Linked DNA regions of Halobaculum roseum. The protein of the gene in region 3 binds, or shares a complex with, the protein of the main gene of each other region. Links are inferred from orthologs where the notes say so. Each region holds a gene or a part of one and is shown on either strand. Other genes may lie near its edges. The genes, in order: K6T36_RS01640, rpl12p and tuf.

Region 1 (9,625 bases), 2.1 Mb from region 3 along the record:
GTCCCGGAGGCGTACGAGAACCGGGGGCGGTACCTCGACGCGGCCGGCGAGCCGATCTCGATCGTCGCGATCTTGAACGACGGGGACATGCGCGAGGAGCACGACGGCGTCGCCGCCCACTACCGCGAGCGCGCCGAGGCGCTCGACCTCGACCTCACGTTGAAGGAACACCTCACCGTCGACGAACTCGCCTCCGTGTTCGAGTCGCGGACCGACCTCGTTCACTACATCGGCCACTGCGAGCGCGAGGGGCTCCGGTGTACCGACGGCTACCTCTCGGCGTCGAGCCTCTCGGCGTCGAACGCACAGACGTTCTTCCTGAACGCCTGCGGCTCCTTCCACGAGGGGATCGAGCTGATCCGGAAGGGGAGCGTCGCCGGCGCGGTCACCTTCAGCGAGGTGCTCGACGGGCAGGCGGCGACGGTCGGCACGATGTTCGCCAGGCTGCTCGTCACCGGCTACTGTATGGAGCGGGCGCTGGACAAGTCGCGGCGCCAGATCATGACCGGGAAGGACTACGCCGTCGTCGGCGACGGGACGCACGTCCTGACGCAGTCGGAGGACATCGTCGGAACGGACGTCCGGGTGACCGAAGCGGGGTCGGATCGGTTCGACGTGGCGGTGTCGATGGGCGCGCCCTGGATGGCCGGCGGCTTCTTCCGGCCGTACCTCCAGGAGGGCGACGAGACGCATCTCCTCGGCCAACGGAGGGAGTTCACGGTCGGTCGCGCGGCGCTGGTCGAGTTCCTCTCGTATGCGGACAAGGCCGTCCTGTTCGACGGCGCGCTCCGCTGGTCGGACGTGCTCGCCGAAGAACTCCGGGAGTCGTAGCCGCTCCGGGAACCGTACCCGCGGGCGGTCGATCCCTCAGGGCCCGGAGGACACGTCGCCGACACCGGACGGGTCGACCCCGACGTCGGCCGCCGCGGCCACGTCAGCGGTCAGGAGCAGCACCAGCACACACGCCAGGACCGTCACCGCCGTCGCCGCGAGTCTCGGATGACGGCGACCGACCGCCGCCAGTGTCGATCCGCCCGTTCGCGATCGGGGTGAGCGAAGCATGGAGGTCGATGGGCGTGCGTGTCCTTAACACTCATGGCCCCGGCCCGTCCGCCGTCCGGCCCTCATATTCCCGACGTAGAGCGCTTGATTCCTCCGTATTCCCGTTAGTATTAAATATCCAACTGGCGATGTTCTACGTAGTTATGACCGAGAACGTATTCGAGCGATCGATGGGCGCCGCCCTCGAGACGCTCTTCGATCGATCGGCCGGCGAGCTCGTGATCGTCGACCCCAACGCCGCGGTGATCGAGTCGCTCGTCGACGCGGGATCCGAGTACGACGACGAGCTACCGACGCTGAACGTGCTCGCGGACGGCCGCATGCTCAAGGACGTGATGGACGACTTCCTCGTCGCCGGCGACGCCGCCGACCTGGTCGACGCCGGGTCGATGACGCTGCGCGAGCTCGACGGGGACGCGGACAACACGCTCGTCGCCGGCGAGGACGAGCTGTACGCCGTCGTCTCGGCGGGCGAGCACGTCGCCGCGCTCGCGGCCGACGACGAGTCGTTCGCCGCCGACGCGTACGAGACGTACCGCGACCAGTGGGCGGACGCGGAGGCCTTCAACCTCCGAACGCCGGCGCTCTCGCGCGTCCGCGAGACGCTGGACGAGGACATCGGCGAGGCGGCCCGCGCCGACTTCGACTCGGTGCTCGCGTCGCTGGAGACCGCCCGCGGCGACGGCGACGGCCTCGACGAGGTAACCATCTCCCTGCTCGTGGCCGCGAAGAACGACGTGCTGCTGTACGACATCAGCAAGTGGGGCGAGGACGTGGGCATCGCCTCGAAGGCGACCTTCTCGCGGACGAAGACCCGCCTGGAGGACCTGGGGCTCATCGACACCGAGAAGGTCCCCATCGACGTGGGGCGCCCCCGCCTGCGCCTGAAGCTCGGCGACGATAGGCTCCGCGACGCCTCCAGCGACGAGCTGGCGAGCGTCGCCCACCGACTGCTGAACTAAGCGTCGAGTCCGTTCGCGGGCCCCGACAGCCGACCGCGCCGACCGACCATCTTTTTGTGCGATTCACCCCACGGGCGGGGCATGGACATCGCAATCGTCGGTCCCGACCCCGCCGCCGAGCCGCTGCGGGGCGCCTTCGCCGACATCGAGGCGAACGTGATGGAGGTGGAGGCCGGCCTCCTGGACGGGTTCGACTTCGCGGTCGTCGTCGGCACGACCGGCGACGACACCTTCCGCACCGCGACGCGGCTGGTCGACGACTGGGTCGCCGTCGAGATCGGCGGGATCGGCGGCCGCGCGATCGAGGGGCTCGACGCCGCGGTCACCGTCTTCTCCGCCGAGACCGGCTGTTACGACTGCCTGCGCGACCGGGTTCGCGCCAACGTCCCCTCGACGGACGCGACGCCGCGGGGCACCCGAAGCGCCGTCCGCTTCGCGGGGGCGCTCGCCGGCCGACGCGCCATCCAGCACCTCTCGGGGGACGGGGTCGCCGGCACCGTCACCGAGGTGGACGGGGCCGAGCGGACGTTCCTCCCGTCGCCGGGGTGCGACTGCGGCGCCGCGCCGACGGGGTTCGAGCTTCGCGCGCCCGCGGAGCCGGTCGACCTCGACGACGCCGTCGACCGGATGGACCGCGCGGTCGACGACCGCCTCGGGATCGTCACGGACGTGGGCGAGCGCGAGTCGGTGCCGGCGCCGTACTACATCGCGCGGACGACCGACACCGCGGCGTTCGCCGACACGCGCTGTGCGGAGTTCGCCGCCGGCGTCGCCGCCGACTGGGACGCCGCGTACGCGAAGGCGATCGGCGAGGGGCTGGAGCGCTACTGTGCCGGGACCTACCGCGCGTCGTCGTTCCGGTCGGCGCCTACGGCGGGTGTCGTCGACGCCGTCCCGGTGGGCCGGTTCGTGCGCCCGGCCGACGCCGAGACACCCGACCCCGAGGATCACGTCCCGTGGATCTCCGGGATCGATCTGTCGACCCGCGAGTCGGCGTCGCTGCCGGCGGAGTTCGTCGTGTTCCCGCCGCCCGACGAGCGGTTCGCCCCGGCGATCACGACCGGGCTCGGGCTCGGGAACTCGACGGCCGAGGCGGCGTTGTCGGGGCTGTACGAGACCGTCGAGCGCGACGCCTCGATGCTGTCGTGGTACTCGACGTTCGAGCCGATGGGGCTGGCCGTCGACGACGAGGGGTTCGAGACGCTGCGCAAGCGGGCGCGCGCCGAGGACCTCTCGGTGACGACGCTGCTGCTCACGCAGGACGTGGACGTGCCCGTCGTCGGGGTGGCCGTCCACCGCGACGCCGGAACCGGGGAGTGGCCGCGGTTCGCGATGGGGTCGGCCGCGGACCTCGACGCCGCGGCCGCGGCCCGGAGCGCGCTCGCGGAGGCGCTGCAGAACTGGATGGAGCTGCGCGCGATGGGGCCCGAGCAGGCGAATCAGGAGGAGGGCGCGATCGGCTCGTACGCGGACTTCCCGGAGCGTGTTCGGGAGTTCGTCTCGCCCGAGGTGACGGTCCCGGCCGCGGACGTGAGCGACGACGAGGCGACCGATCTGGACGGCGTCGCCGAGGTCGAGGCCGTCGTCGACCGCCTCGGCGACGCCGACCTCGACGCCTACGCCGCGCGCCTCACCACCCGCGACGTGGCGGTCCTCGGCTTCGAGGGCGTTCGCGTGCTCGTCCCGGAGGCGCAGCCGCTGTTCACCGCCGAGCCCTTCTTCGGCGACCGGCTGGAGACCGTTTCGGCGTCGATGGGCTTCGATCCGGAGCCCGAGAAGGCGTATCATCCGTTTCCGTGAATCGGTAGTGCTGAACCCCGCAGTGGCGCGTGCCGCCGCGACTCCGTTCGCGGCGGACGCGCGCGAGGGATGAGCGAGGAGCGAACGCAGTGAGTGACGAGCGAATCGGTTGGGGAGGCTCACGCGAGCGGTGCGCGGTCGAATGGAATGAGACCGCGATAGCGAACGGCGAACGAAGTGAGCCGTGAGCGGAGCGAGTGTGAGTTCGTCGGAGCTTGCTCCGACGTAAGTGTGGCTGCGGTCCAGACGGGTGGGACTGAAAGGGGCTGCGCCGTTCGCGAACCGAGAGGAAGCAAGCACCGAAGCGCGGCGAACGGCGTGAGCCGAGCGAGGCGCACAGCGAATCGCAGGTCGCGAACGGCGCAGGGGCTTTCCAAGCCACCACACCAGAGCGAGCGTACTGTTCCGATCACCGTCCCACGCGACGATTCACGAAGGAAAGACGACCGATCGATCGAACCCGGAGCGTTCTTGCCCGCCACCCCACACCGATCACCCACTCGAATGCCCCGGTTCGTCCACTACTCCGACATCGAGAACGTCTACGACGACCCCGAGCGGGCGGGTCGCCTCGCCGGCCTGATCACCGCCCTCGACGGCCCGGACGCCGCCGTCGTCGGGTCCGGCGACGACACCGCCCCCGGCGTCGCGGCGACGGTCTCGAAGGGGCGCCAGGCGGTCGACTTCTTCCGCGCCGTCGGCACCGACGTGGAGACGTTCGGCAACCACGACTTCGACTTCGGCACCGACGCGACCCGCGCGATCGTCGCCGACTCCCCCCAGACGTGGGTGTCGGCGAACGTCCGCGACGAGGACGGCGAGCCGTTCGGCGCGGCCGAGGGCGTCGTCCCGTGGACGGTCGAGGTCGTCGACGGCGACCGCGTCGGCTTCCTCGGCGTCACCGACCCGAGCACGGACTCGCTGAACCCCGCGGCCGCCGACATGACGTTCACCGACCCCTGCGAGGCCGCCCGGGAGGCGATCGCGGCGATGAACGCCGACGCCGGAGCGGAATCCGGCAACGAGGGCGTGGCCGAACCCGACGGCGGGGGCGTCGACTACGTCGTCGCCGTCTCCCATCTCGGCGGCGGCGACGACGACCTCGCGCGGGTCGACGGCGTCGACCTCGTGCTCGGCGGCCACATCCACAGCGAGCGCGCCGAGGAGGTCGACGGCGTCCTGTGCACCCGGCCGGGCGTCAACGGCGAGACGGTGCTGGAGGTGACACTGGACGACGACGGCGCGAGCGTGACGCGCCACAGCCCCGCCGACGCGCCGGTCGACAAGCACCTCGCCGACGGACTGCGCGAACGCATCGCGGCCGCCGGCCTCGACGAGGTCGTCGGCCACGTCGACGAGCCGATCGTCCGCACCGACGCGACGGTCCACGGCGGCGAGTGCCGCCTCGGCAACCTCGTCGCCGACGCCTACCGATGGGCCGCGGACGCCGACGTGGGGCTGCAGAACGCCGGCGGGCTCCGGCTGGGCGACGACCTCGCGGGCGACGTAACGCTCGCGGACCTGCTGTCGGTGCTGCCGTTCGAGGAGCCGATCGTCGTCGTCGAGCTCACGGGCGCGGAGCTGCGGGCGGCGTTCGCGGAGATGTCCGCCTCCGTCGTCGATTTCGGCGAGGACGACTGGTGGCACGGCCACCTCAGCGGCGCGCGCGTCGTCTGGGACGACGACCGCGAGGAACTCGTCGACGCGCGCGTCGACGGGGAGGCGATCGACCCCGAGCGGCTGTACCGCGTCGCGACGCCGGAGTACCTCCTGCACTCTGATCACGAGTTCCCGACGATCGAGGAGCGCCACCGCGCCGGCGAGCACGGGATCCAACACGAGGTGCTGGGCGAGTACGTGCGCGAGCACGGGATCGCCCCCGAGATCGAGGGCCGGATCGAGCGCGTGTCGGGCGAGGACGCGGCGCACGCGGGGGATGCCGCGGACGCCACGGGGACCGGGGCCGACGCCGCATCCGCCGACACCCCGGGCGAGTCGGGCGACCCTGGCGACGCGTCGGCGTCCGGCCGGGTCGACGACGAGTGACGGTGGGGGTCGACCGCCGGCCGCGGATCGAGCCGTGCCCCTGTCAGTGGTGAACCAAGAGGAAGTGTTTACACCCGTCGGCGCGTCCGACCGACAATGACGTTGGTCGTCGTACCGGTTCGATACCCGCTCTCGAAGCACTCCAAGGCGACGTTGTCGGAGGCGATCCGGATCGCCGAGGAGCGCGACGCCGAGTTGACTATCCTCCACGTGGATCTGTATCAGGAGGGTCGGGAGGTGACCCGGACGCAGCTCAAGCGCGCGGTCGAGCGCGAGTTCGGCCGGCTCCCCACCGTTCGCTACGTCGTCCGCCGGGGGTTCCTCGTCGAGGAGACGATCCTCGACGAGGTCGCCGCCGAGGAGGCCGACGTGGTCGTCATCGGCGCCAAGCAGGCGAGCCGGTGGCGGCGGACCATCCGGAAGCTGTTCTCCGATCCCGACATCGAGACGTTCCTGAAGGGGAAGCTCGACGCGACGGTGATCACCGTCCGCGCGAACGGGGAGTCGACGGAGCTTGCGCCCGCGAACGGCGGCCGCGACGACCCGTGACGGGCGACGACGACCGGAACGGCGGCACCGACGCCACCGACGCCACCGACGCCACCGACGCCACCGACGCCACCGACGCCACCGACATTGACGCCGGCGTTCCCGCCACCCGCCGGGCCCTCCTGGAGGCGCTCGCGGGCGGACCGGTGACCGGGCCGGCGCTGGCCGACCGCCTCGGCGTGTCGCGCGCGGCCGTCTGGAACCACGTCGAGGCGCTGCGCGATGCCGGCGTCGCCGTCGAGAGTGCCGCCGCCGGCTACGTCGTGACCGATGTGTCGGGATACTCCGGCGAGGCGATCGCCTACGGCCTCGACGCGCCGTTCGACGTGGAGTACCACGACGCCGTCGGCTCGACGAACGACCGCGCCCGCGAACTCGCGGCCGCGGGCGCGGACGACGTTGCCGTGGTCGCCGACGAGCAGACCGCCTCGCGCGGCCGGCTCGACCGCGAGTGGGTGTCGCCGCCGGGCGGCGTCTGGCTGTCGGTCGTGTGCCGTCCCGAAGTCCCCCCCGCTCATGCCCCGGCGTACACGCTCGCGATGGCCGTCGCGGTGACGCGCGCCTGTCGCGAGACGGGCGTCGACGCGCGGATCAAGTGGCCCAACGACGTGCTCGTCGGCGACGACGAGGGGACCGGGGCGGAACCGACCGAGCGCGGCGGCCGGAAGCTGTGCGGCATCCTCACCGAGATGGAGGGGGAGGCCGACCGCGTCTCCTGGCTCGTCGTCGGCGTCGGCCTCAACGCGAACGTCGACCCCGCGGACCTGCCGGCGTCCGCCGACGCGACGAGCCTGCTGGCCGAGCGCGGCGAGCCGGTCGACCGGCGCGTGCTCGTCCAGCGGATCCTGGAGGAGTTCGACGACCTCCGCGGCGACCTCCGCGGGGCCGTGTCGGCGTGGGAGGAGCACGCCGACACCGTGGGGCGGCGCGTCCGCGTCGAGACCCCCGGCGGCGTCGTGGAGGGCGAGGCCGTCGGGATCGTGTTCCCCGGCGCGCTCGTCGTCGAGACCGAAGAGGGGACCGTCCGGGTGACCGCGGGCGACTGCGAGCACCTGCGGCCGGCCGACCGCTGAACGTCGCGTTCGCTACGTCACGTCGTCGCCTCCGCGGATCCCGAACCGTCACCTCCGGAACGCTCGACCCGTTCCCACGCAAACCTCGTTACGTCGCGTCCGCGACCCGCACCGTGAGCACCGGCACGCTCGAGGACCGGACGACCTTCTCGGCGACGCTGCCCAACAGCAGTCGGTCGATGCCGCCGCGGCCGTGCGTCCCCATCACGATCAGGTCGCAGCCGTTGTCCTCGGCGTAGCGGACGATCTCGCGGCTCGGCGAGCCGTCGATCACCGCCGTCTCGACCGGGACCTCGTAGTCGTCGCCGAGCGCCTCGACCAGCGACACCGCGTCCTCGGCGTCGCCCCGGAGCATCTCGTCGATCCCCTCCCAGCTCGACTCCATCGGCATCCCGGCGTACGACGCCGAGTTGACGACGTACAGCGCGTGGACGGTCGCCCCGTGCTGGACCGCCAGATCGACGGCGTGTCGGACCGCGCGCTCGACGCCGTCGGAGCCGTCGGTCGGAACGAGGATCCGGTCGTACATCCCCATGTGACTGTCTGTCGTACCCAGACGGCGGGGTCGCATTAAGGCTTCGCACGACGGCACCGGCGTCTCGTGGTTTCGTGTTTCGATTCGTAATGCGGGGGTCTGTCGTTCAACTTGGTCGAGCCGACGGCTCGCGGAGAACTGCGTCACACGCGAAAATCGCGAACGGTTCCGGCGCGGTGCCGGGGTCGAGCGCCGTCGACTACAGGCGGCCGACTTCCTCGACGCTCACGCTCTCGACGCCCTCGACGCCGGAGAACGACTCCTCGACGGCCTCGGTGCCGCCGGCGTCGTCGGGGACGACGACCATCGGCAGGAGCGCGACGAGGCCGAACGCGACGTCGTCGCGCTCGACGTTCCGGATCTCCGCGCCCTGCGGGAGCGACTCCTCCAGCTTCTGCTGGAGCTCGTCGAGGTCGATGTCGGGGCTCTGCGGCATGACCTTCATCTTCGCGGCGACCTTCCCCATCGTTACGGCCCCCGGAACCCGCAGTCGGGACACTCGAAGAGGTTGCTCTGCTTGCGGCACTTCGCGCAGCGGCTGATCTGCGTGCCACAGTCGGGGCACTTGAACGTCGCCGCGGCCGTCCCCGCGACGTTGATGCCACAGGAGACGCAGCGTCGCTCGGAACGCTGCTCGGACTCTGACTGGCTCATACGGCTAGAGACCGGCGCGCGGCTTTTAACGGTTGTCTTTCAGACGGCGCGAACGGCCGATCCGGCTTCCGTCATTCGGGCCCTAGTCGTGCGAATCGTTGGCGTACGACTTGCCGGCTGTGGACCGTTGTCGCGTCGACCGCTCACGCGATCACGAGCGGCCCGAGTAACACGCCCATCAGGTGGACCCGTCGGCAGCCGAGCCGGACGGGAACGAAGCCGACCGCGGCCGCGGCGACGAGCACGCCCAGCCCGAACGGGCCGGCGAACGCGAGCGACAGCAGCGCCAGCCCGACGATCACTCCCCCGACCAGCGGGGCGTGCGGGAGTCCGCCGACGACGCGGAGCGCGGCGTCGCCGACCAGCACGACCGCGACGGTTCCGACCGCCCCCGCGACAACCACCGCCGAGAGCAGCGGCGGGAGCGCGGCCGGGACGCCCGCCCCGTCGAGGGCGACGAACACGCCCGAGCGCGTCGCGTCGAACGACCAGTACGCGAACAGCGCGAACACCGCCGTCGCCGTGTTCGCCCCGCTGGTCGCGACGACGTACTCCCGCGCCGGGTCGCGGCCGGCGGTGGCCGGCAGCGCCAGCACGGCCGCCACGCCCGCGGAGACGCCGGGGAGGTACCCGACCGCGGCGCCGCCGCCCGCGCCGGCGGCGGCCGCACCCGTCAGCTCGCGACCGGACAGCCCCAGGCGGGCGTCGGCCTGCGACGGGACGCCGGCGCCGCCGAGCGCGTCGACCAGCACCGGCACGCCGAACAGCCCGGCGAACAGCGGGGCGAGGACCCCGCCGGCGGCGACGAGCGGGTCCGTCGGCGCATCGAGCGTGACCAGTCCAAGCGCCGTCGCGAGCGCGAACGAGAGCGCGCCGGCGAGTCGACGGCGGTTGTTCGACTCGGTGAGCACGAGCAACAGCGCCACTCCCGCGAGCACGACCGG
Region 2 (9,719 bases), 2.1 Mb from region 3 along the record:
GAACGGGCCGGCGAACGCGAGCGACAGCAGCGCCAGCCCGACGATCACTCCCCCGACCAGCGGGGCGTGCGGGAGTCCGCCGACGACGCGGAGCGCGGCGTCGCCGACCAGCACGACCGCGACGGTTCCGACCGCCCCCGCGACAACCACCGCCGAGAGCAGCGGCGGGAGCGCGGCCGGGACGCCCGCCCCGTCGAGGGCGACGAACACGCCCGAGCGCGTCGCGTCGAACGACCAGTACGCGAACAGCGCGAACACCGCCGTCGCCGTGTTCGCCCCGCTGGTCGCGACGACGTACTCCCGCGCCGGGTCGCGGCCGGCGGTGGCCGGCAGCGCCAGCACGGCCGCCACGCCCGCGGAGACGCCGGGGAGGTACCCGACCGCGGCGCCGCCGCCCGCGCCGGCGGCGGCCGCACCCGTCAGCTCGCGACCGGACAGCCCCAGGCGGGCGTCGGCCTGCGACGGGACGCCGGCGCCGCCGAGCGCGTCGACCAGCACCGGCACGCCGAACAGCCCGGCGAACAGCGGGGCGAGGACCCCGCCGGCGGCGACGAGCGGGTCCGTCGGCGCATCGAGCGTGACCAGTCCAAGCGCCGTCGCGAGCGCGAACGAGAGCGCGCCGGCGAGTCGACGGCGGTTGTTCGACTCGGTGAGCACGAGCAACAGCGCCACTCCCGCGAGCACGACCGGCAGCCACGCGCGTAGATACGGATACGCGACGCGCATCCCCGCGGTGACGACGGCCGCGGCGGGGAGCGCGGTCGCCAGCGCCAGCCCCGACCCGACCGCCGAGAGACGCATCGCCTCACGCCCGCGCCCCTCCGCGACCAACCGATGGCCGGGGAGCGCCGCGGCCGCCATCGCGGCGTCGGGGACCCCGAGCGCCAGCGACGGCACGATGTCGAGGAACGTGTGGACGACGCCGGCGGCCACCATCGCGCAGCCGAGCGGGACCGGCGGGGCGTCCAGCGCCGGCGCCGCGGCCGCCAGGAGGAACGCGAAGTTGTTCGCGTGCAGCCCGGGGACCAGTCCGCTGCAGCAGCCGAGCGCACAGCCCGCGAGCGTGTACGCGAGCAGAACGGTGCCGGCGGGTGGGGCGGCGGCGAGAACTCCGGCGGGCGGGACGACGGCGGGAAGCGGGAACACCGGGACGGAGTGGATCCGTCATCCGGTTTCAACGCTCGGGTCCCGAGCGACGCTCGAAGCTCGACGGGCGAGCCGCCGCGGCCGTCGCTCATATCGGCGGCGCTGTCCCTCGGGAGTAGGCCTCGAAAGAAGTGCGATCTGCGGTCGAGTCGGTCGAGACGAGTGAGCGTCGCCGGCGTCAGCCGAAGAGCTCGCCCAGGCCCTCGCCCGAGCCCTCGTCGTCGTCCTCGTCGTCGTCGTCAGCGGCGGCCTCGTCGGCGGCCTCCTCCTCGGCCTCGTCGTCGCCGTCGTCGGCCTCCGCCTCGTCGGCGGAGCCGCCGGCGGCGCCGGCCGAGGCGCCCGCGGCGGGCGCGGCGGCGGCCGTCTCGATTGCCTCCTCGATGTCGACGTCCTCCAGCGCGGCCACGAGGGCCTTCACGCGGGATTCCTCGACGTCGACGCCGGCGGCTTCCAGCACCGCCGTGACGTTGTCCTCGTTGATCTCCTCGCCCGTCTCGTTCAGGATGAGTGCAGCGTAAACGTATTCCATGGTCCTGTGTAGTTGTCTTATCCGAACATCGCGCCGAGGCCCTCCGCTCCGTCGCCGTCGTCGTCATCGTCGTCGGCGTCGTCGGGCTCGGCTTCCGTGTCCTCGTCGTCGCTCGATTCGTCAGTTTCCTCCTCGGCCTCGGCGGCCGGCTCGGGCGCGGGCGCCTCGACGCCGCGGAGCTCCTCGGGGAGCGCCTCGTCGTCGTCGATGGCGGCCGCGAGCGAGCGCAGCTGCGCGTCGGCGCGGCTCACGAGGTCGGGCATGAGTTCCTCGTCCTCGATGGCCGCGAACAGGCCGACGGACTTCGCCTCGCCGGCGGCCTTGCCGAGCAGGGTGCCCGCGGTGCGGGCGGTCGGGTAGGCGGCGTTGACCGAGAGGTTCCGCGCCGCCGCCGCGGCGGACTGGACGTCCGCGCGGTACTCGTCCACGTCGATGGCGAGCTCGTCCGGCTCGAACAGCACGCCGTCCGCGAAGACGGCGCGCAGGTCCAGCCCGACCTCCTTGGGCTCGATGCCGAGCTCGCCGAGCACGTTGGCGAGTTCCTCCGACACCGCCTCGCCGGCGTCGAGCACGTGCGAGTCGGACATGACCTTGATCGACCCGCCGTCGATCCGGGCGTCCGCGCCGACCTGCTGAAGCTCGCCGACGAACGGACCGGGGTCGACCCCCGTGTCACCCTCGGGGATGACGATGTCGTTCGGGGCGACCTCGCCCGCGCCGATGGGCGCGGACGTCTTCGACGCCTCGAGCTGCTTGTACAGCCCGAAGGGGTTGTCGTTGGTGCCGATGAGGCCGACGTGACCGGAGACGAACTGTCCCAGGTCCTCGACGCCCTCGTCCACCTCGTCGAGCGCGCGCTCGATGAGGGTGTTGCGGGACATCCGCAGCTCGGCCCGCCCGTGCAGGTCGCGGCGCATGTCCTGGAGCTGCCGGCTCGGGATGCCCGTGAGGTCGACGACGCCGACGGCGTCGTACGAGTCGACGAAGTCGGTCAGCTCGGCGACCTCCTGGCGCTTCCACTCCGGAATGGTCTCGGTCTTGCGCTCCTCTGCGGCGCTCATACGGGCACCTCCACGGACGGCCCCATCGTCGTCTTGACGTAGATGCCGTCGATGTTGAGCGGCCCCTTCTCGAGGTCCGCCTCCAGCCGGCGGACGATCACGTCGATGTTGTCGGCGATCTCGTCGGCCGTCATGTCCTCGGCGCCGACGCGCGTGTGGAACGTGCGGCGGTCGCGCGAGCGGATCTGGACGGTGTTTTTCATGCGGTTGACGGTTTCGACGACGTCGTCGTCGGGCTGGAGCGGCGTCGGCATCTTGCCGCGCGGCCCCAGAATGCGCCCGAGGTTGGACGCCACGTCCTGCATCATGTCGGCCTCGGCGATGAAGAAGTCGGTCTCATCGGCGAGATCCTTGGCGTCGTTCTCCTCGGAGGCGAGCTCCGAGAGGTCGTCGCCCGACAGGACTCTGTCGGCTACGTCTTCCGCGCGCAGGGCGGTCTCGCCCTCCGCAATGACGACGATCTGTGTCTCCTGGCCGGTGCCGGCCGGAAGCACGACTTCGTCGTCAACTCGATTCGACGGGTCGTTGAGGTCCAAGTCCCGGAGATTGATCGCCAAATCCACGGTCTCGCGGAAGTTGCGAGGGGGGGCGTCCTCCAGTGCTTGGGATACTGCGTCCTCGATTGAATCTGCCATTTTTCACCTCCGTAGTACGCAGGAATGCTCCTACGGGTCAGTGAAACAGGCGTACGCCTGTCTCACCGTGGAATCCGCCCACGCGACACTTAAGACCGTCGAAGGGGCGAGGGGCGCGAGAGCCGTTCACACGGCCCGCCACGGCGGCGCATGGGCCCGACGTGTCGCCGGCGCCGTCGCTGGCGGGGATGCGGTCGCGAACCGACCGCCGAATCCGGCGGCCGGGGGCGAGAAGTGGAACCGGAGTTACGCCGTCGCTTCCTCGGCGAGGACGTCGTCGTACTCGCCGGCGTCGACGCGGTCGTCGAACGTGCGGGCGTCCTCGCCGTCGATGGTGACGCCGAGGGAGGCGCACGTGCCGCCGACCTCCTTGGCGGCGGCCTTCACGTCGTACGCGAGCAGGTCGGACATCTTCTGCTCGGCCACCTTCTTCACCTGTTCGACGGTCATGTCGGCGACGAAGTCCTTCTGGGGCTCGCCCGAGCCCGTCTCGAAGCCGACCTCGTCCTTGATCAGTTCCGCCGTCGGCGGGACGCCGACCTCGATGCTGAAGGAGCCGTCGTCGTCGTACTCGACGGTGACGGGCACTTCCATGCCGTCGAACGCGGCGGTCTGGTCGTTGATCTCCGAGACGACCGCCTGCACGTCCACCGGCGTCGGACCGAGCTCGGGACCGAGCGGCGGGCCGGGATTGGCCTGGCCGCCGGGAACGAGCACTTCGATGGTTCCAGCCATACGTTCGGATTCCCCGTCGCGTCGTTTAAGGATTGTCTTTGCGACCGCTTCCGGCGATCGCGTGGGTGTGAACCGCTCGCATTCGGGCGCCGGATCAGCGGCGCTTATACCCGCCGGCGACGGCGTCGAACGTATGTCCGTGCCGGACTCGATGGCGTACACGAGGCTGGGCGACACCGGGCTAGAGGTGTCGCGGCTGTGTCTCGGCTGCATGAACTTCGGCAGCGAGCGGCCGTGGATGATGAACGACCGCGACGCGAGCGTCGACCTGATCCACGAGGCGCTCGATCTCGGCATTAACTTCCTCGACACCGCGAACGTCTACTCCACCGGCGAAAGCGAGGAGATCGTCGGCGCCGCCGTCGCCTCCGCGGACCGCGACGAGCTCGTCCTCGCCACGAAGGTCTTCGGCGAGATGCGCGACGGGCCGAACGGCTCGGGGCTCTCGCGCAAACACATTCTCGATCAGGTGGAGGCGAGCCTCGACCGCCTCGACACCGACTACATCGACCTCTACCAGATCCATCGCTGGGACGAGGAAACGCCGATCGAGGAGACCCTCTCCGCGCTCGATCACCTCATCGAGACGGGTCGCGTACGCTACATCGGCGCCTCCACGATGACCGCCTACCAGTTCACGAAGGCCCTCTACACCAGCGACATCGAGGACTACGAGCGCTTCGCCTGCATGCAGCCCGAGTACTCCGCGGTCGCCCGGTACGAGGAGGCGAACCTCCTGGACGTGTGCGAGGGCGAGGGCGTCGGCGTGATCCCGTGGTCGCCGCTGGCGGGCGGCTTCCTCACCGGAAAGTACGACCGGGATTCGGAGCCGACCGACGGCACCCGCGGGGCGGCCTCCGAGTCGGTCCGCGGGTACTTCACCGAGGAGAACTGGGCCGTACTCGACGCCGTCAGGAGCGTCGCCGAGGAGGTCGACGCGACGCCCGCACAGGTGGCGCTCGCGTGGCTGCTCGAACGGGAGGTCGTCACCGCGCCGATCATCGGCCCGCGATCGATCGAGCACCTCCGCGAGAACGTCGGCGCGATCTCGGTCGACCTGAGCCCCGAGCAGGTCGAGCGCATCGCCGAGCCGAAGACGCCGCGGTACCCCGGTCCGTAGCCCGAGCGGTATCCGCCTCTCCCGCCGGGACGATTATCTATCTGCGCCGAGTCCGTGTGTCGCGTGAGCGACGCACACGAGTTCGACGGGATGACGTACACGAAGCTCGGCGACACGGGGCTCGACGTGTCCCGGTTGTGTCTCGGCTGTATGAACTTCGGATCCGGGGAACCGTGGATGATGAACGACCGCGACGCGAGCGTCGACCTGATCCACGAGGCGCTCGATCTCGGGATCAACTTCCTCGACACCGCGAACGTCTACTCCACCGGCGAAAGCGAGGAGATCGTCGGCGACGCCGTCGCCTCCGCCAACCGCGACGAGCTCGTCCTCGCCACAAAGGTGTACTGGGACATGTTCGACGGCCCGAACGGCTCGGGCCTCTCGCGCAAGCACATCCTCGATCAGGTGGAAGCCAGCCTCGACCGACTCGACACCGACTACATCGACCTGTATCAGATCCACCGCTGGGACGACGACACCCCGATCGAGGAGACGCTCGCGGCCCTCGATCACCTCGTCGAGACCGGTCGGGTTCGGTACATCGGCGCCTCCACGATGACCGCCTACCAGTTCACGAAGGCCCTCTACACCAGCGACATCGAGGACTACGAGCGCTTCGCCTGCATGCAGCCCGAGTACAACGCCGTGGACCGCCACGAGGAGGCGAACCTGCTGGAGGTCTGTGCCGGCGAGGACGTGGGCGTGATCCCGTGGTCGCCGCTGGCGGGCGGCTTCCTCACCGGAAAGTACGACCGCGACGACGACACCGAGGAGGGCTACCGAGCCGAGACGGACGAGTACACCCGGAACCGATTCACCGAGGAGAACTGGGCCGTGCTGGACGAGATCCGCGCGATCGCCGACGAACGGGGCGTCACGCCGGCGCAGGTGTCGCTCGCGTGGCCGCTCCACCGCGACGTGGTGGACGCCCCGATCATCGGTCCGGGGTCGAGCGAGCACCTCCGCGAGAACGTCGCCGCCCTCGGCCTCGATCTGACCGACGAGGAGATGACGCGTATCGAGGCGCCCAAGACGCCGCGGTGGCCCGCACCCGGGAAGGACTGAGCCCGCGCGGGCGGTGTCCTCGGCGTGACGGCTTTCGGATCGCGCGAGCACGCGCGGTCGGAGAAGCAGTCCCGTCCGTAGGCGGTACGGTTTTCCCCCAGCACGACAGCCACCCGGCATGGAGACCGAGTCGCTCGTCGAGACGCTGGAGGCGGCGGGCCTGTCGCCGTACCAGGCGGAGGCGTACGTCGCGCTGCTGGAGCTGGGGACGGCGTCGGCGACCGACGTGGCGGAGGCGAGCGGCGTCCCGGCCCCTCGCATCTACGACGTGCTACGGACGCTGGAGGAACGGGAGTACATCGAGACGTACGAGGCCGGCTCGCTGCAGGCCCGGGCACACAGCCCGTCGGTCGTGTTGGAGGACCTCCGGAGCCGGGCCGACCGGCTGGAGGCGGCCGCCGAGGAGGTGGAACAGCGGTGGGAACAGCCCGAGTTGGAGGCCGGCGGCGCCAGCATCGTCACGCGCTTTCGGACCGTCATCGAGCGCGCGGAGGCGTTCATCGAGGACGCGAGCCACCAGATCCTGCTGTCGACGACGACCGCGAACCTCCGACGGCTCGCGCCCGCGCTCCGCGACGCGACCGACCGGGGCGTCTCGGTGCGCGTGTCCGTCCACACCGACGACGCGAACGAGCGGCCGGACCCGAGCCTGTTCGAGGACATCTGCATGGAGGCGCGTCACCGTCCGCTTCCCGCGCCGTTCGTGGCGCTGGCCGACCGGCGACAGGCGTCGTTCGCCCACCACCCGGATTCGTACGACCGGTACGGCGTGCTCGTGAACGACCGGACGCACACGTACGTGTTCTACTGGTACTTCCTCACGACGCTGTGGGAGCCGTGGAAGTCCGTGTACGACGCGAGCGAGCCGGGGCTTCCCATCGAACATCTCGACGTTCGCCACCTCGTTCGCGACCTCCGGGAGCTGGGCTGGCGGGACGCCCCCATTCGCCTCCGCGTCGAAGGGTACGAGACCGACACGGGCGAGGAGTGCACCGTCGAGGGCACCGTCGTCGACGTGCGGGTCCCGTTCGCCTCGGAGGCCGACACCGGCTTCGAGCTGGCCGGACAGGTCACGGTCGACCTCGACGTCGACGGCGAACACGTCAGCGTCGGCGGGTGGGGCGCGATCGTCGAGGACGTCGAGGGAACGAGACTCACGATCGTCGACGCGCCGATCGAGTGAACGAATACACGCGAGCCACACGGCGATCCCCACCGTGCTTCTCCCGTCTGCAGCGTGAATCGACGAGGGGATTCGACAGCACCCGGGTCGGCGGAGTGGTCGCGACCGCGGGCCGCTGAACGGCCGTGACGACGGTTCTCCCGTCGAGCGTCCGCCGTCACATCCCCGCACTGTTGTTAACAACTACTGTTGTAAAAGCCATAGCCTATATTAATGATTGTTCCCTATACCACCCTGATGTCTAACGACAACACACGGAACGGGGTATCGCGGCGGGACTACCTCGCTGCGGCCGGCGGCGCCGGAGCCACGCTCGGGCTTGCAGGCTGTATGGGCGGCGGCAACGGTGACGGCGGTGGCAACGGTGGAGGCGATGACGGCACCGGCGAGCCGATCGACACGGAGCCGCCCGAGGAGGACGTGACCATCCAGATCGCGGCCGACTCCAACTTCGCGAACGCGGCCGAGGACATCAAGGAGACGCTCCACGAGGACGGCGGGCTCCCGGACAACATCTCCATCGAGTTCCTCGCGGGGTCGTTCACGACGGGCGACCGGCGCTCGCAGTACCAGCAGATCCTCTCGGCCGGCCAGGAGCGGCCGACCGTCCTGATGATGGACAACGGGTGGACGATCCCGTTCATCGCGCGCGGCCAGCTCGCGAACCTGAGCGAGGAGCTGCCCGGTTCCATCGTCGACCAGGTGCAAAGCGACTACCTGTCGAACATGGTCGCCACCGCGCAGGACACCGAGGGCGACCTCTACGGGATCCCGCTGTTCGCCGACTTCCCGACCATCCAGTACCGCAAGGACCTGATGCGGGAGGCCGGCTACACGGACGAGGACTTCGACACGTGGGCGACCGAGCCGATGACGTGGTCGGAGTTCTCGACGGTCGTCACCGACACGCTCGAGGCGACCGACACCCAGGACGGCTTCACCTGGCAGGGATCCGCCTACGAGGGACTCGCGTGCTGTGACTTCATCGAGTTCATGGGCTCGCACGGCGGGTCGTACTTCGGCGAGTTCGAGAACTACTTCGGCCCGGTCGGCGACCGCCCGGTCACCGTCGACGAGGAGAACGTGATCAACGCGGTCCGCATGATGCGGACGTTCATCCACGGACAGGACGACGAGCACTCGCTGGAGGGGTACGACCAGATCTCCCCGCAGGCGGTCGTCCAGTACACCGAGGAGCCGTCGCGTGAACCCTTCACGAACGGTAACGTCGTCGCGCACCGCAACTGGCCGTACTCGATCAACATCAACGGCGCCGAGGACGTCTTCGGCGAGGACCTGGGCGTGATGCCGATCCCGTACGCGGTGTCCGAGGAGGACTCCCCGTACAGCTCCATCGGCGGGACCACCTCGGCGCTGGGCGGGTGGCACCTCACCCTCAACCCGAACGCGAACGAGGACCGCAAGCGCGCCGCGCTCCAGCTGTTCCGGGCGCTCCAGGAGGACGAGGTTCGCCTCCGCATGTTCGAGATCGGCGGGTGGACGCCGCCCATCTCGGACCTCATCAACACCGAGCGCACCCGGGAGCTCGAACTCATCGGCCGTTACGTGGACACGCTGCAGGTCGCCGGCGAGGCCGCCCTGCCGCGTCCGGTCACGACCGTCTGGCCCCAGGAGTCGAGCCAGATCGCCAGCGAGGTGAACGACAGCCTGCGCCAGGAGAAGAGCCCGGAGCAGGCGATGACCGACCTGAAGGAGTCGCTGGAGTCGATCGAGAGCCAGGCGTAAGCCGGCCGGCTCCCGCACCACACTTAAGACCATCATTTCCAATTGTTACCAAGACGCATGAGCACAGATCAACAGACGGGCGACCTCCCCGGCGGGACACGGAGCGGGCCGTACGCGAGCGCCGTCCGGTGGATGGAGAACCTGTCGGAGACACAGTACGCGTACCTGTTGTTGACCCCGGCGCTCCTGCTGTTGGGCGTCGTCGCGTTCTGGCCGCTGTTGTCGACGTTCCGCCTGTCGCTGTTCGCCGACAGCTTCGGGCAGGCGAGCGTCGGGAACTTCGTGGGCCTCGGGAACTACGTGGCCATCCTCACCGGCGAACGGACCGCACTGTTGCCGTCGCCGTTCCTGCCGCAGGCGCTGACGGTCAACGCGATGTTCAACAGTGCGATCGCGGTCACGCTGGTGTTCACGATCATCAGCGTCTCGATCGAGACGGTCATCGGCTTCGCGCAGGCGCTGATCCTCGACAAGGACTTCCGGGGACGCCGGTGGG
Region 3 (9,682 bases):
CTTGTTGTATTCACTAACCGCTTCCTCACCTACCAGTCAGTTGTCCGGTATGAAGTTGAGTCGGGACTGTTCGTTCTACTTGTGAGTGGTCTCCTCTTTGTACTCGTTGGTGCAGGCTCATTGCTCAACGAGTACCTGATGATGAATAGAGACACAGACAATAACCCTCAAGCAGAATAGCCCATTCAAATTCATGCAACGAGTAGATCGCACCGTCGCCTGATTGATCGGTGCAGGCACTGTAATTAACAGTTGATTCTGTGTTCGTTAAGGTCTGCTTCGCTAAGGCGAGGAGAGAGCGCCAGTAATTCTCGCACACTGTCTTCCGTCTCGGGGGCAGCTGACTGAGTCATCGTTGGTGGCGCTTCTGGTGTGAATGTTCGCTGTTCTGTGCCTGTACTCGCCGCAATCGCGTACCCATCTATGGCGATCGCTATCTGCCAACCCGCACAAGCCAAACTCCGCGCGTTTCCTTCTGAGAATCCTTCTTCCGAATCCATCACCACGAACTCGTAGGAATACCCGTCTGGTCCTTGGTACTGGCCGATAGCACCGTCAGTCGCTCCCAATGGTGACCAAGCGGGTTCGTGTTCTTGAGTGCCCTGATACTCCCACACATCGGTTGAATCTGGCAGGTAGGATTCAGGGCCGGATTCGGCCACTGCTCCCGGTGTCGAACCTGTTTCTCTGCCTGAGCAGCCCGAAACAGCTGTAAGAACAACACTTACTCCAAGACAGAACTGTCGACGATTCATAAATTACGCAGATGCCGTCTTAGGTAAATGCTTTCTCCGTATCGGTCAATCGAGAGCAGTGTGAACTACGCAGTCCCTTCCTAACCGCCGTTTCTCTTTTCTTCCGCCGAAATTTTTCGCGCGCCCCGAGGGGGCGCTTCGCCTGCGGCTCGCGTTGCGGGGGCGGTGGTCTGTTGATGGGGTGGCCTTAGCCACACCCCTAACGGCGAACCGAACCCCTCCCGTTCGGTTCGGCGTCGACGCTCGCGCTCGAAGCGATCGCTCGTCGACTCGAAGATTCCAAACGAAACGAGGGTTCGGGGAGAAACGGGCTCAAATCGCCGGTATTCGGGGGTTCGGGAGAGAGTCGCCACTACCCGGCCGGCGCCGCGTATCGGCCGCCGGCCGGGGCGATCGTCGGCTAGACGTGCTCGCGGAGTTCGAGGAGACGGGTCGCGTCCATCACCTGGGGACTCCGGCGGTCAGATCTGCGGAACATCACCGCGGCGTTCTTGAAGTCAGCGGGGTTTCGGCCGGCGTCGGTCCACAGGCTCAGTCCGCGGCGTAGTTCGTCCTTCACGTTCTGATACCCTCTCAGTCCGGACGGATCGAACTCGCCGAGCCGGAGCTTCTTGATCGCCTGTCCGCGAGACTCGGTTTCGCAGCCGTGCTTCGCGAGCCACGTCCGGAGCGCGCTCGTCGTCTCATCGAGCCCGCGCGTCGCCGAGACGAGCGCCTCGCCGGTCGCTTCCGAGAGGCGGGTACTCGCGTCGCGGAGTTCGGAAACCGCGCTGTGGAGCATCTCAGCGATGTGGTTAGACGCAAGTGCGACCTCGCCGTACTTCCGATCGATCAGGTCGTCCATGCGCCGGAGCGCGCGGCGGACCGACCCGACATGACGGCCGTGTTCCTCGGCGATATCGGCGGCGCTGGCGGTCCCACCGTCCGCAAGGAGGTACTCGATAACCTCCCCTTCCACGGGTGAGACGCCGCCGGTCTTGGCGAGTTCACGAACGACGACGTGCTCTTGCTCAGATTCGAGCTCGGTGAGATTCAGTTTCGGCGGCTCAGTGTGGTCGCCGATCTCGGCCGGGAAGTACGGATCGGGTTGGTAGGGAGGAGAGCCGTCACCGCCCGGCGGGTCGAGCGGCACACCGGCTTCCCGGAGCACCGAGTGAAGCGCTTGATCTAGCTCGCGTTCGAGGCGAGCGAGATCGTCGTCGGTGACACCGAGCGATCCATCCCATCGGTTCACCTGATAGGAGGCGCCGACCTTCGGGTGTCGCAGCGGGTTGTCCTCGTCGAGCGGCTCGGCGTGACGGGCGCGGTAGTGCTTGATCTCTTTCGGGAGTTCGTGGTTGGGCCACGCTTCAGCGACGCGCCCCGGACCGAGCGTGACGGTGTGATAGTACCCCGGAACGTCGTTGCCTTCGCCGTCCGTGTCGTTCTGCACGACCTTGCGGTAGCCGCTCCGGTCGTTTTCGAGCAGATGACCGAGCTTCGCGATCGGACCGTCGCGGGCGTGAACGGGACCGCTCGCGTCCTCCAGGAGGCGAACGTACCGCTCGGCGTCGCGGACCGTGCTCGTCTCGTCGGGCTCGGTGAAGTAGTCGGGATTCAGATCGAGCGCTCGGGCGGCGTCGCGCAGGAGCGGGAGGTAGCGCGTCGGGCGGATGTTCGATCCGTTCACACGGATGTTCACTCCCTCGCGCATCCCGCTGGGAAGGGGTAGCTCGGTGGTCTCGCCGTTCGATTTCTCGACGCGCATCCCCTTCCAGCGGGGCCGGAGGTGCGCGTTGAAGGACTGCTGGCCGGGCTCGTCCTCGTCGCCGCGGCGCTTGACCGTGACCCGGAACTCGCGAACGGTGTCTAGCTCCCACTCGGTGCCGGTCGGGAGTCGAGCGCCGGGATGCTGAATCCCAGAACTCTGGTAGTAGAGCTTCGCGAGCCACGTTTCGCCGTCGCGGGTGAACTCGATTTCACGTGAGCCGCCGGAGGCGCGGACGACGGCGTGCGCGGCGAAGTAGGGATCGAGCCCGCGGGAGAAGTTGAGTTGCATGGCGAACTCGTGCCATGCCGGCGTGACGCCTTTCATCTTTCAACCTCCGCGGGGTCGAGAAGCCGCGACCACGCGAGCTTCGCGTGCGTCAGCCTGTCGGTGACCTCGATCCACGAGGGGACGAACTCGTCGACGATCGACGCGGGGATGAGCAACCGCCCCAAGTGAGGGTGGCCGTGCCGGGGGTCGTAGACGACGAATAGGTAGAACCCGGCGGCATCGAGGAGCGCACGGTGCTGTTGTTCGCGAAGGTAGAAACGGCCGCGTTCCCCACCGTTGTGGCGTACCTGCGCCGACTTGATTTCGATAGGCGTTCCGGTAGCGACGATCGGAACTGAGGCGAACGGGAGCGCATCGGACGGTGAAAGCGCCGTGGTGGTCTCGGCGTCGTACCACGTGGCTGCGGAATCCGGGATGTATTCGAGCGCGGGGAAGCGGTCGATAACCTCGGCTTCGACGGCTTCGCCGGATTCTTTCGGCGAGGGAACGCCGGAGGTTGCCCGACTCATTTCAACCCCTCCCGTTTGAGCCAACAGCGCGGACACAGAACCTCTCCGTACGGTGGTCGCTCGGCAGTGGTCGGAGTCGAGCGGCCGCAGTCGACGCACTCGGGACCGTCTCGATCGGCGAACGAGTCGGCGTCTTCGGTCGGGGCGTCCCCGTCGGCGTTGTCCTTGGGAACTGGGGTGCCAGCTCCGAAGTCGGCGAGGGAGCCGTCACCGCTCATCGCTCGACCTCCGCGATCGCCGCGCGGACCTCGGCGTCGGTCGCCTCAGTCGCGGGGTGGGCGATCCGTTCGCGGGTCGCGGCGTCGTATAGGCGGGACGCGCGGACGAACGGTTTCACGCCGACCACCCCCCGAATCCTTCGCTGTAATCGCGCGACTCCGGCGACCCGGAAGACTCCCCGTTGTGAACTCTCCCGCGCAGGGGGGTATTATTACGCGACTCTATGACGGAAACGGCGGAGAGAGACCGGTCACTACCGGAATAACGAGACCTTCTTGAGAACCGCGAAGGGTAGTGGACTCGCTGGGATTTGAACCCAGGGCCTCTTCCTTGCGAAGGAAGCGATCTACCACTGATCTACGAGCCCGCACTCGCTGAAAGCCCGGGCCGACACTTGAGGGTTCCGTTTCGACCCGCCCTCGCGCGGTTGTCACACACGCAGCAGTCGGGCTCTCCCGGCGCCGACGCCCAGAAGCAGCCCCACGAAATGCGCGATCAGCGCGCTTCCGGCGGGGCTGAACACGACCGTGACCGCCAGCGCGAGTCCCCCGACAGCGACGACCAGAACCCGCGGCGACACGTCGAGCCGTCGCGCCGCGCGCCCGAGCGCGTCGGCGGCGGGATTGGCGGCGGCGACGTAGCCGACGAGCGCGAACGCGGCGCCGCTGATGCCCACGACGCCCGTGGGGACGAGCAGGCCACCGAGCCACACCTGCGCCAGCCCCGCGAGCGCCCCCGTCGCGAGGACGAAGCCGTGAAACCGGGCACGGGTCGTCGAGGCGGCCACGGGAACGCCGGCGACGACGACCACGACCGCGTTCGAGAGGAGGTGGCCGACGCCGGCGTGGGCGTACACGCTGGTCACAAGCGTCCACGGCTGGACGACCGTCGGCGCCGACAGGACGAACAGGAACGCCGCCAGCGGGCGCGCGAGCAGCCCGACGACCCAGAACGCCGCCGACACCGCGGCCATGAGCGCGAGCGTCTCGGCGACCGGACGGAGCGGCCCGGTTCGGGTCGCCGATCGGACGGAGGCCATGCCGAGTACTGCGTGACGTGCGGACAAAGCCGTGCCGCCGGGCGGCGGCCGTCGGTGGCGCCGCCGCTGGCGTGTGTGAAAAACGATGAGAACGGTCGTCGGTGACGGGGGACCCGTACGGGTCCGGTGCGCCTCAGTTCAGTCCTCGAGGACGATCTCGATGGAGACGTCGTTCGGGACCTGGATCCGCATGAGCTGACGGAGCGCGCGTTCGTCGGCGTCGATGTCGATCAGCCGCTTGTGGACGCGCATCTCCCAGTGCTCCCACGTCGCCGTCCCCTCGCCGTCGGGGGACTTTCGCGACGGGACCTCGAGGGTCTTCGTGGGGAGCGGGATGGGACCCGACAGCGCCACGCCGGTCTTGTCCGCGATCTCGCGGACGTCGTCGCAGATGTCGTCCAGGTCGTCGGGGCTCGTGCCCGCGAGTCGGACGCGCGCTTGCTGTCCGGGCATTTACCGTTCGTTGACGGAGAGCACCTTGCCGGCCGCGATGGTCTGACCCATGTCGCGGATGGCGAAGGAGCCCAGCTCCGGGATCTCGCTGGACGGCTCGATGCTGAGGGGCTTCTGCGGGCGCACCGTCACGATGGCCGCGTCGCCGGACTTGATGAAGTCCGGGTTCTCCTCGGCGACCTCGCCCGAGGACGGGTCGAGCTTCTGGTCGAGCGACTCGACCGTACACGCGACCTGCGCCGTGTGGGCGTGGAAGACGGGGGTGTAGCCGGCCGTGATGACGGACGGGTGCTGCATGACGACGACCTGCGCCTGGAAGGTCTCGGCGACCGTCGGCGGGTCGTCCGCGGGACCACAGACGTCGCCGCGGCGGATGTCGTCCTTGCCGACGCCGCGGACGTTGAAGCCGACGTTGTCGCCGGGGCCCGCGTAGTCGACCTCCTCGTGGTGCATCTCGACCGTCTTCACCTCGCCGCCGACGTCCGACGGCTGGAAGGAGACGTTGTCACCGGGGGTCATCTCGCCGGTCTCGATCCGCCCGACGGGGACCGTCCCGATACCCGAGATGGTGTAGACGTCCTGGATGGGCAGACGCAGCGGCGCGTCCGTCGGCGGCTCCGACTCCGGAAGGTTGTTGAGGGCCTCCAGAAGGATCTCGCCGTCGTACCACGACGTATTGTCCGAGCGGTCGGCGATGTTGTCGCCCTCGAACGCCGAGATCGGGATGAAGCTCGCGTCCTCGGTGCCGAAGCGGACCTGCTTGAGCAGGTCCTCGACCTCGGAGACGACCTCGTCGTAGGAGTCCTCCGAGTAGTCGACGAGGTCCATCTTGTTGATCCCGACGATCAGCTCGTTGATACCCAGCGTGCGGGCCAGGAAGACGTGCTCGCGGGTCTGGGGCGCGACGCCGTCGTCGGCCGCGACGACGAGCACCGCGTTGTCGGCCTGCGAGGCGCCCGTGATCATGTTCTTCACGAAGTCACGGTGGCCCGGGCAGTCGACGATGGTGAAGTAGTACTGGTCGGTGTCGAACTCCTGGTGGGCGATGTCGATCGTGACACCGCGCTCGCGCTCCTCGGCCAGGTTGTCCATGACGTAGGCGAACTCGAAGCCGCCCTTGCCCTTCTCCTCGGCCTCCTCTCGGTGCTGTTCGATCACGTGCTCGGGGACGCTCCCGGTCTCGAAGAGGAGCCGCCCGACGAGCGTGGACTTCCCGTGGTCGACGTGGCCGATGATGGCCAAGTTCTGGTGGGGTTTGTCGCTCATTGTTGAATCAAGCGCTGAGGCGCTCTGTAAGGACGTATAACGTCCGAACGCCCTAAAACCATTTCGATACGTCAGGCAGCCCACCCCGACGCTTGCTTGCGATTAGGTCGTGTGTACCCCTCCCGTGTGTGGTGGTTACACGGGTCGTCTCCGACCGCGCCGGACCCCCGTTCCGGGCGTTTGATCCTCGACGATCGGTTCGAAACGATCGGTCGACACCGACCGAATGGCGGTTGCCGACGGAGCGAACTACTCCAGTCGAGCCACGTCGGCCAGCACGGCGCTGGCGGTCTCCTCGCCGCCGGCGCCGCGCCCGGAGATGGCGAGCCCCCCCGCGTACTCGTGGTCGATCTCGACGATGTTTCGCGTGCCGGTCACCGACAGCGTGCCGTTCTCCGGGACCAGCCGCGGGCCGACGCTGACGCCGTCGCGGGTCGCCTCGCCGACGAGCCGGACGGTCCGCCCGTCCTCGGCCGCCAGCTCCAGCGCGCTGCCCGGGATGTCGCGGATCCCCTCCACGTCGGCGTCCGCGAGCGTGACCGCGGCCTCGCGAAGCTCGTCGAGGGTGTCGCAGTCGGCCTCGCGCAACACGTTCGCCAGGATGACGCACTTCAGCGCCGCGTCGGTTCCCTCCACGTCGAACGAGGGGTCCGCCTCCGCGACGCCCAGGTCCTGGGCCTCCGCGAGCACGTGGTCGTAGTCGAGGCCCTCGGCGGCCATCCGCGAGAGGACGAAGTTCGCCGTCCCGTTGAGCACGCCGCGAACCGCCGAGACGTGCTTCGCCCCGAGGTCGTCGACCGTCGCGCACACCGGAATGGCGCCGCCGACGGTCGCCTCGAAGTACACCTCGCCCGCGGAGTCGGCCTCCAGCGCGCGCACCTCGGCGTACCGCTCGGCGACCGGCCCCTTGTTCGCGAGCACGACGTGCTTGTCGCGCTCCAGCGCGGTGCGCACGTGCGAGAAGCCGGGCTCGGCGTCGCCCAGCGTCGTCGGGGTCGCCTCCACGAGCACGTCGTACTCGGCCGCTAGCGCGTCGCCCGGCGAGGCGCCGCCGAGCGCCTCCCCGGCGTCCTTGCGCGCGAGGGCGGCCTCCACGTCGACGCCGTCGGGGTCGACGACCGCCGACGACGAGTCCGCCAGCGCGGTCACCTCGTTGTCGTACTCGGGGGCCAACTCCGCGACCGCCCGGCCGACCGCGCCGGCGCCGAGGACACAGAGCCTCATCGGCGGCCCTCCAGCGGCGCGATCACGTCGATGTCCTTCTCGGCGGCGACCTCCCGGACCGTCTCGATCACGCTGGCGGTCTCGCCGGCGTGTGCCCGCAGGCGAAGCCGGGCGCTGGAGTGCGCCGACGACCCGGCGCCCGCCGGCGCCGACAGGTCGATGTCGGCCACGGACGCCCCCGAGCAGTCCTGGATCTTCTTGAGCGTGTCCGACAGGTCCGTGTCCACGAGGTGGCCCACGAGGACGACCGTCACCTCGTCGCCGTACTCCTCGGCGTCGGCCTGGATCACGTTGACGCCGCGCTCCCGGAGGTCATCGAGGATCCCCTCGAACCGGTCGGGCGGACACTCGATGTCGACCTCGACGGGGATGCGTCCCCGCGGGGTGAGGCTCCCGCGCTCGTGGAAGATCGACAGCAGGTTCGCGCCGTTGTCGGCGATGGGTTTCAGCGCCCCGAGCAGCTGCCCCGGCTCGTCGACCAGCTCGAGCCGGATCGTGTGCGCCTGCAGCTCCGTCTCGTGGCCGCCGTCCGTCTCCGCCGCGTCGTCGCCGTCACTCTCGGTACCGCCGTCGTCCGCCGCGTCCACCGGCTGCTCGTCGGGGGCTGGCGTCGACTCCGAGGGCATCTATCGGGCCCTCCGTTCGTCCGCGCGCGTCCCCGTCGGCGCCGCGTCGTCGGCCGCCGCCGTCGAGCGTGTTCCGTCGGGGGGTGTGGTCGTGGACCCGATAATTGTGATCGGCGTGCGGGGCTGGGTCGCTCGTTCGCAGCCGTCGCGCCGACCGTGGGTCGTGCCACTTGGCATAGTTGTCCTGTGTAGACGGGGAGGTGATAAGCCTTCCACCGTGGCGATGCTTGCCAGTGTTCGAACGATCCTGTGAGATCTCCGACGGTCTCTCGGCGGATCGAGGGTCTCGCCGACGGTTCGTCGGCCGCGTCGACGGTTCGTTCGCCGGCAGCACCGCTCGTTGGGGGAGCCAGCGGGAGAGCGCCGGAGAGAAAGACAGACCGAGACCGACCGCGGCGGTCGGCGCGGGACCTCAGATGTAGTCGATCGACTGCGGCAGCTCGAGCTTCATGCCCTTGCGCTCGCGGATCTCCATGATCTTCTCGCGCTGGAGGTTGTCCACGAGCACGCGGAAGCCCGCGTTCTCCGTGTTCCAGGAGGCGCGGCCCTCGGTGGCCGAGCGGATGTCGCTGGAGAAGCCGATCATCTCCTCGACGGGCGCGATGCCCTCGATGACCATGAGGTCGCCCTCCTGGTACATGTCGTCGACGCGGCCGCGGCGGCCCTGGATCTCGCCGGAGGCGTCGCCCATGTGCTCGCTGGGCACGTCGATGCGGACGTCCTGGATCGGCTCCAGGAGGCGCACCTCGCCGTCGATGAGCGCGCGGTGGACGGCGTCGCGGACGGCGGGGATGACCTGCGCCGGACCGCGGTGGATGGTGTCCTCGTGCAGCCGCGCGTCGTGCAGGCGCAGCAGCGCGCCCTGCACGGGCTCGGCCGCGAGGGGACCGTCGTCGAGCGCCTCCTCGAGGCCCTCGATGACCAGCTCCATCGTCTCGTTCAGGTGCTGGATCCCCTTCGTGTCGTCGATGAGGACGTTCGTCCCGTGGATGTGCTCCACGTTCTGGGACGTGTCCTTGTCCATGCCGGCCTCCTGCAGCGCCTCGCGGCGCTCCAGTTCGGGCATGCTCATCGACGCCTCGCCACGCTGGATCGTCTCGACGATGTCGTCCGCCATCGGCTCGACGGTGATGTAGAACTTGTTGTGGCGGTTCGGCGAGACGCCCTCGACCTCGCGGGAGGCCTCCTGCGGCTGCTCGCGGTAGACGACGATGGGCTCACCCGTCTGAACGGGGATGCCCTGGTTCTTCTGGATCCGCTGGGTGATGACCTCGAGGTGGAGCTCGCCCTGCCCGGAGATGAGGTGCTCGCCGGTGTCCTCGTTGATCTCCACGCGGATGGTCGGGTCCTCCTTGGCGACCTGCTGGAGCGTCTTGATGAGCTTCGGCAGGTCGTCCATCGACTTCGCCTCCACGCTCTTGGTGATGACCGGCTCGGAGATGTGCTCGATCGACTCGAACGGCGTCATCTCCTTGTCGGAGACCGTGGAGCCCGCGATGGCGTCCTTCAGGCCGGTGACGGCCGCGACGTTGCCCGCGGGGACGCCCCGGTCG

What was found.
Region 1: the proteins of tuf (region 3) and K6T36_RS01640 are in contact, whole or in part, in a crystal structure (PDB 7CSL), measured with the Pyrococcus horikoshii proteins. The link is inferred for Halobaculum roseum from one-to-one orthologs. Residues at the interface, in WP_010885563.1 of Pyrococcus horikoshii: Val16, Lys20, Ser21, Lys62, Arg65, Glu66, Arg67, Gly68, Val73, Ala74, His75, Ile88, Asp89, Ala90, Pro91, Gly92, His93, Asp95, Phe96, Lys98, Asn99, Gly103, Ala104, Asp227, Val228, Tyr229, Ile231, Val234, Val237, Val239; in WP_010884146.1 of Pyrococcus horikoshii: Phe4, Leu6, Val7, Val9, Arg11, Met13, Pro14, Thr15, Asp16, Pro17, Leu38, Ala39, Lys40, Glu44, Pro45, Ile46, Ala47, Phe48, Gly49, Leu50, Tyr56, Leu58, Arg60, Asp61, Glu62, Glu63, Tyr65, Ser66, Phe67, Asp68.
Region 2: the proteins of tuf (region 3) and rpl12p are in contact, whole or in part, in a crystal structure (PDB 3WY9), measured with the Pyrococcus horikoshii proteins. The link is inferred for Halobaculum roseum from one-to-one orthologs. Residues at the interface, in WP_010885563.1 of Pyrococcus horikoshii: Lys125, Glu126, Phe129, Arg132, Thr133, Lys165, Leu166, Thr169, Lys324, Gln326, Leu359, Ala360, Ile369, Glu372, Ile384, Ile422, Ser423, Gln425; in WP_010886059.1 of Pyrococcus horikoshii: Glu96, Glu97, Leu100, Leu103, Ser104, Ala105, Leu106, Phe107, Gly108.

What each region holds. Positions count from the first base shown.
Region 1 is NZ_CP082286.1:302,126-311,750, forward strand. Bases 6,861-9,625 are described here. They hold K6T36_RS01640 (elongation factor 1-beta), read right to left. Parts: upstream 8,494-9,625; coding sequence 8,227-8,493; downstream 6,861-8,226. Other genes in these bases: K6T36_RS01630 (biotin--[acetyl-CoA-carboxylase] ligase), read left to right, coding at 6,861-7,492; K6T36_RS01635 (universal stress protein), read right to left, coding at 7,581-8,027; K6T36_RS01645 (HVO_2753 family zinc finger protein), read right to left, coding at 8,496-8,681; K6T36_RS01650 (tripartite tricarboxylate transporter permease), read right to left, coding at 8,825-9,625. In the rest of the region: K6T36_RS01605 (hypothetical protein), read left to right, coding at 1-831; transcriptional regulator TbsP, read left to right, coding at 1,206-2,024; K6T36_RS01615 (YcaO-like family protein), read left to right, coding at 2,106-3,824; K6T36_RS01620 (bifunctional metallophosphatase/5'-nucleotidase), read left to right, coding at 4,329-5,870; K6T36_RS01625 (universal stress protein), read left to right, coding at 5,967-6,419; more of K6T36_RS01630, read left to right, coding at 6,506-6,860. UniProt on the Methanocaldococcus jannaschii protein: Promotes the exchange of GDP for GTP in EF-1-alpha/GDP, thus allowing the regeneration of EF-1-alpha/GTP that could then be used to form the ternary complex EF-1-alpha/GTP/AAtRNA.
Region 2 is NZ_CP082286.1:311,061-320,779, forward strand. Bases 1-2,859 are described here. They hold rpl12p (50S ribosomal protein P1), read right to left. Parts: upstream 1,676-2,859; coding sequence 1,325-1,675; downstream 1-1,324. Other genes in these bases: K6T36_RS01650 (tripartite tricarboxylate transporter permease), read right to left, coding at 1-1,146; K6T36_RS01660 (50S ribosomal protein L10), read right to left, coding at 1,693-2,736; K6T36_RS01665 (50S ribosomal protein L1), read right to left, coding at 2,733-2,859. In the rest of the region: more of K6T36_RS01665, read right to left, coding at 2,860-3,371; K6T36_RS01670 (50S ribosomal protein L11), read right to left, coding at 3,618-4,106; K6T36_RS01675 (aldo/keto reductase), read left to right, coding at 4,258-5,226; K6T36_RS01680 (aldo/keto reductase), read left to right, coding at 5,317-6,294; K6T36_RS01685 (TrmB family transcriptional regulator), read left to right, coding at 6,413-7,477; K6T36_RS01690 (extracellular solute-binding protein), read left to right, coding at 7,715-9,223; K6T36_RS01695 (carbohydrate ABC transporter permease), read left to right, coding at 9,281-9,719. UniProt on the Methanocaldococcus jannaschii protein: Forms part of the ribosomal stalk, playing a central role in the interaction of the ribosome with GTP-bound translation factors.
Region 3 is NZ_CP082286.1:2,436,140-2,445,821, forward strand. The notes cover bases 4,147-6,968. They hold tuf (translation elongation factor EF-1 subunit alpha), read right to left. Parts: upstream 6,280-6,968; coding sequence 5,014-6,279; downstream 4,147-5,013. Other genes in these bases: K6T36_RS12390 (rhomboid family intramembrane serine protease), read right to left, coding at 4,147-4,560; rpsJ (30S ribosomal protein S10), read right to left, coding at 4,699-5,013; K6T36_RS12405 (homoserine dehydrogenase), read right to left, coding at 6,529-6,968. Also shown: K6T36_RS12370 (hypothetical protein), read left to right, coding at 1-180; K6T36_RS12375 (DUF7845 domain-containing protein), read right to left, coding at 1,156-2,829; K6T36_RS12380 (PD-(D/E)XK family putative nuclease), read right to left, coding at 2,826-3,338; K6T36_RS19080 (hypothetical protein), read right to left, coding at 3,517-3,639; more of K6T36_RS12390, read right to left, coding at 3,952-4,146; more of K6T36_RS12405, read right to left, coding at 6,969-7,503; K6T36_RS12410 (amino acid-binding protein), read right to left, coding at 7,500-8,129; K6T36_RS12415 (elongation factor EF-2), read right to left, coding at 8,542-9,682. UniProt on the Methanocaldococcus jannaschii protein: GTP hydrolase that promotes the GTP-dependent binding of aminoacyl-tRNA to the A-site of ribosomes during protein biosynthesis.